DNA from 2 places in the Thermoanaerobacterium sp. RBIITD genome. Region 2 is predicted to be linked to the other one. Evidence: riboswitches for the same ligand, from Rfam matches in the RefSeq annotation. Region 2 holds a riboswitch; the other holds the start of a gene.

Region 1 (2,197 bases), 860 kb from region 2:
TACAGCGTGAAGGATGTGGCCCATCCTTTCCTTTTTTGTTTCAAGGTATTTTTCATTATGATCATTTGGACATATCTCTATAGGGACCCTTTCTACTATTTCAAGTCCATAACCTGATATACCGGCTAATTTTTTAGGATTATTAGTCATTATTCTAAGCTTTTTTAAGCCCAAATCTTTTAAGATCTGTGCTCCTATACCGTATTCTCTCATATCCGCCGGAAATCCAAGCTTTAGATTTGCATCTACAGTATCAAGACCACCGTCTTGAAGGTGATATGCTTTTATCTTGTTTATAAGGCCAATTCCTCTACCCTCCTGTCTTAGGTATAGGAGAACGCCACCTTCCTGTCCAATCTTTGTTAGTGCGGCATGTAGCTGGTCACCACAATCACATCTTAAAGATCCCATTATTTCGCCTGTTAAGCATTCTGAATGTACTCTCACAAGTGTAGGTTCTTCAGTTAACTCTCCTTTTATAAGTGCCACATGTTCTTTCCCCGTTAGAATTTCTTCATATCCTATTATTTTGAAATCCCCATATTTTGTAGGTAACTGTGCTTCAGCTACTCTTTTTACAAGTGTTTCGTTTTTCCTTCTGTATTCTATTAAGTCCGCAATAGATACTATTTTAAGATTAAATTTCTTAGAAAACTCTAAAAGGTCAGGAAGCCTCGCCATTGTACCATCATCTTTTATTATCTCACATATTACACCGGCACTTTTAAGGCCAGCAAGCTTTGCAAGGTCAAAGGCAGCTTCTGTATGTCCTGCTCTTTTTAATACACCGCCATCTTTTGCTCTTAATGGAAATACATGTCCAGGCTTTGTAAAATCCTCCGGTTTAGCATTATCATCAATAAGCATTTTTATGGTTAATGCTCTCTCATATGCGGAAATCCCTGTTTTACAATCCTTATAATCCACAGATACAGTAAAAGCAGTTTCTTTATGATCAGTATTATTTTCAACCATCTGGTAAATTCCAAGCTCATTAAGTCTCTTTTCCGTCATTGGAGCACATACAAGACCACGGCCGTACTTTATCATAAAATTAATGTGCTCTCCTGTAACCTTTTCTGCAGCCATGACTAAGTCGCCCTCATTTTCCCTGTTTTCATCATCAACAACAATAACCATTTTACCATCTTTAATATCATTTACAACATCTTCAATCACATCAAGCAAATTTATCAGCTCCTTCTAATTCTATAAAAGAATATACCTTCAAAAATATAATAAAGCCCTGAAGTATTTATACCTCAGGGCTTTGAAACATTAAATTCTATATTATAATAAATTAAATCCTATGTTTTCATTAACTCCTTCTTTCATCCAGACTGTACTGTCGGCTCTGGAATTTAACCAGATCAGCCATAGGCTCGCGGGCTATACCGCCGGTATGGAATTACACCAATCCCTGAAGGCATACTCTATTAAGTTATCTTAATTAATTATATAATATTTTAAAAATAAATACAATAAAAATTACACAAATCCATTATCTTTAAGCAAATCTTCAATACTCCTTTTTGGAATAATTTTTTCTATATATTTTGCTAATATATCCACTTCTATATTGACACTGTCTCCTACGCCTTTATGTTTAAGTGTTGTATAAGACTCTGTATGAGGTATTATTGATACTGTAAAATAATTCATAGATGCTTCAACAACAGTCAAGCTAATACCATCAACAGCTATGCTTCCTTTACTTACCACATACTTTGAGTATCTTTCATCAATGCTTATTTTAAATATATGTGCATTCATGTCCAAAATTTTATTGATTATAGTACCTGTTGTATCTATATGACCTGTTACAATATGACCTCCAAGCCTCCCTGTTAGACTTAACGCTCTTTCAAGGTTAACAATACTTCCATTTTTTAAGCTTCCTAAATTGCTTGACTTTAATGTTTCCGGCATTACATCCGCAGTAATTAAGTTTTTATCTATATTTGTAACTGTAAGACATACTCCATTTACAGCTATGCTATCTCCAACTTTTGTACCATCTATGACTTTTTCACATTCTATTATTAATTTAGTGAAATCACCATGTTGTAATCTTTTGACTTTGCCAACCTCTTCTATTATTCCTGTAAACATAATTCACACCCACTTTTCAATATATCCGGTTATAAGTATGTCATCATCAAACTTTGTTATCTCTATATCATTAAGCTTTATCGCA
Region 2 (2,197 bases):
AACTCTTTCATCATCGGTAGAACCTGAATCTATATGTACGTAAAGATATTCTTTGGGAATAAGCGGTTTTATTTTTTCAGGCCACTCTATAACACAAACACCATTGCCGTAAAAATACTCCTCATAACCTATATCGTATAATTCCGTATAATCCTCTATCCTGTAAACATCAAAATGGTATAATGGTGTATTGCCCATATGTTCATTCACAATCATAAATGTCGGGCTTGTCACATAATCTAAAATCCCCATACCTTTTGCAATACCTTTTGTTAAAACAGTTTTACCGGTACCGAGATTTCCTGAAAGTAATACTATATCACCTTTTTTTAATAATTTTCCTAGTTTAACACCCAAATTTTCGGTTTCTTTAGCATTTTTTGTTGCAATTTTTATTTTCATATTTTACACCACCATAAATTTTATACAATTATTATATACCAAGTATAACACAAATCAAACGCATAGTATGCCAATAAAAAAAGCGGATAAAATCCGCCATTTTAAATAATTCTTAATTTACATATGCAACATTGGTGAAAGCTTTTTGTATATAAGGAATGTAATAAGCGATAGTACAAGTCCTTTTAGTATATTAAATGGAAATATGCCATATGATATGAGTGTCTTCAAATCAACAATATGACTATTGGCAGTTTTTCCCATCCCGATAATGGCACTTAGCGGCCATCCCATAATTTTTTGATATAACGGCAAAAATACATAATAATTGAGTATTGAACCTGCAAAAGCCATGGCAATTGTTCCAACCAGCATTGCAATTAATGCAACTTTTTTCGATTTATTTTTCTTGTAGATAGTTCCTACAGTATAAACAAATATTGAGCCTACAATAAAATTTGCGATCTCTCCGATACCACCTGTCTGGCTTACAGGTAAATGTATTACGTTTTTAACAATCTCTACAAAAATACCATATATGGGTCCTAATGCAAAGGATGCTAAAAGCGGTGGTATATCGCTGAAATCGAATTTTAGAAAACTGGGAAATAATGGTACCTGGAACTCAAGGTACATAAGTACAAATGCAATTGCCGACAATAACCCCACAGTTACTATTACTCTTGTTTTACTATACTCCATAATAACCCCTCCATATCAAAAATCCTGAAGAATATATCTTCAGGATTTTGTATCACAATAAAAATAAAATCTTCTTTCCTCCAGACTTTACTGTCGGCCTTGGAATCACACCAAGTCCACCGCTTCCGCGGGTCGCGGGCTTGCTTTTGCTTACCGCCGGTCGGGAATTTCACCCTGCCCTGAAGATATTCTTTATTATTTATTTATTTCAACATATATTTTTTCACAAAAATATCATTTTGTCAAGATAATTTTTATCCTTCCTTTAAGAATTCTAATTCAATCAACTTTTTATAACAGTCCCTGCTCTTCCAGAAAGTGCATCAGAAGCCTTTTCCAATGATGTTATTATCGCTTTTCTTCCAGGTTTTGATTTTGCAAATCTTATGGAAGCCTTTACTTTCGGCAACATGCTACCCGGTACAAATTGGCCTTCATCTAAATATTTTTGTGCTTCTTCTACAGAAATCTCACCGAGTGCTTTTTCATTAGGTTTTTTATAATTGATATAGACTTTTTCAACAGCGGTAAGTATCAAAAGAATATCTGCATTTATATCCTCCGCAAGTTTTTCAGATGCAAGGTCTTTATCAATAACAGCGGCAACTCCCCTCAAGCTTCCATTTTCTCTAATAACAGGTATACCACCGCCACCTGCTGTTATTACTATAACACCATTATTCTCAAGAAGTTTTATCGTTTTAAGTTCTACGATCTCTTTAGGGTCAGGTGATGCAACTACTCTTCTATAACCTCTTCCACTGTCTTCTACCATTTCATAGCCCTTGCACTTTTTAAGTATTTCGGCTTCTTCTTTTGAATAAAATGGTCCTATTGGTTTTGTTGGTTTCAAAAAAGCCGGATCATTTTTATCAACTACAACCTGTGTAACAATTGTTGCAACATCTCTATCTATATTTCTCTCCTTAAAAACTTCTCCAAGGCATTGCTGTATCATATATCCTATCATACCTTGACTTTCAGCACCACATACATCAAATGGCATGGCAGGTATTACATTTGAAGCTGTTTCATTTTGTATTACAATATTACCAACCTGCGGGCCATTTCCATGTGTTATTATGATAGAATA

Evidence for each region. A riboswitch is a leader RNA that binds a small molecule or an ion and turns the genes downstream of it on or off. The one in region 2 is predicted to bind FMN.
Region 1: another riboswitch for FMN. It lies ahead of CPG45_RS06700 (bifunctional 3,4-dihydroxy-2-butanone-4-phosphate synthase/GTP cyclohydrolase II); the one in region 2 lies ahead of CPG45_RS02860 (ECF transporter S component).

The regions. Positions count from the first base shown of each region.
Region 1 covers NZ_LT906662.1:1,447,996-1,450,192, reverse strand. The annotation lists gene CPG45_RS06700 (bifunctional 3,4-dihydroxy-2-butanone-4-phosphate synthase/GTP cyclohydrolase II) at 1-1,188, opposite strand, end outside; FMN riboswitch at 1,320-1,432, opposite strand; gene CPG45_RS06695 (riboflavin synthase) at 1,489-2,112, opposite strand; gene ribD (bifunctional diaminohydroxyphosphoribosylaminopyrimidine deaminase/5-amino-6-(5-phosphoribosylamino)uracil reductase RibD) at 2,116-2,197, opposite strand, start outside.
Region 2 covers NZ_LT906662.1:587,009-589,205, forward strand. The annotation lists gene tsaE (tRNA (adenosine(37)-N6)-threonylcarbamoyltransferase complex ATPase subunit type 1 TsaE) at 1-402, opposite strand, end outside; gene CPG45_RS02860 (ECF transporter S component) at 520-1,104, opposite strand; FMN riboswitch at 1,169-1,295, opposite strand; gene arcC (carbamate kinase) at 1,388-2,197, opposite strand, start outside.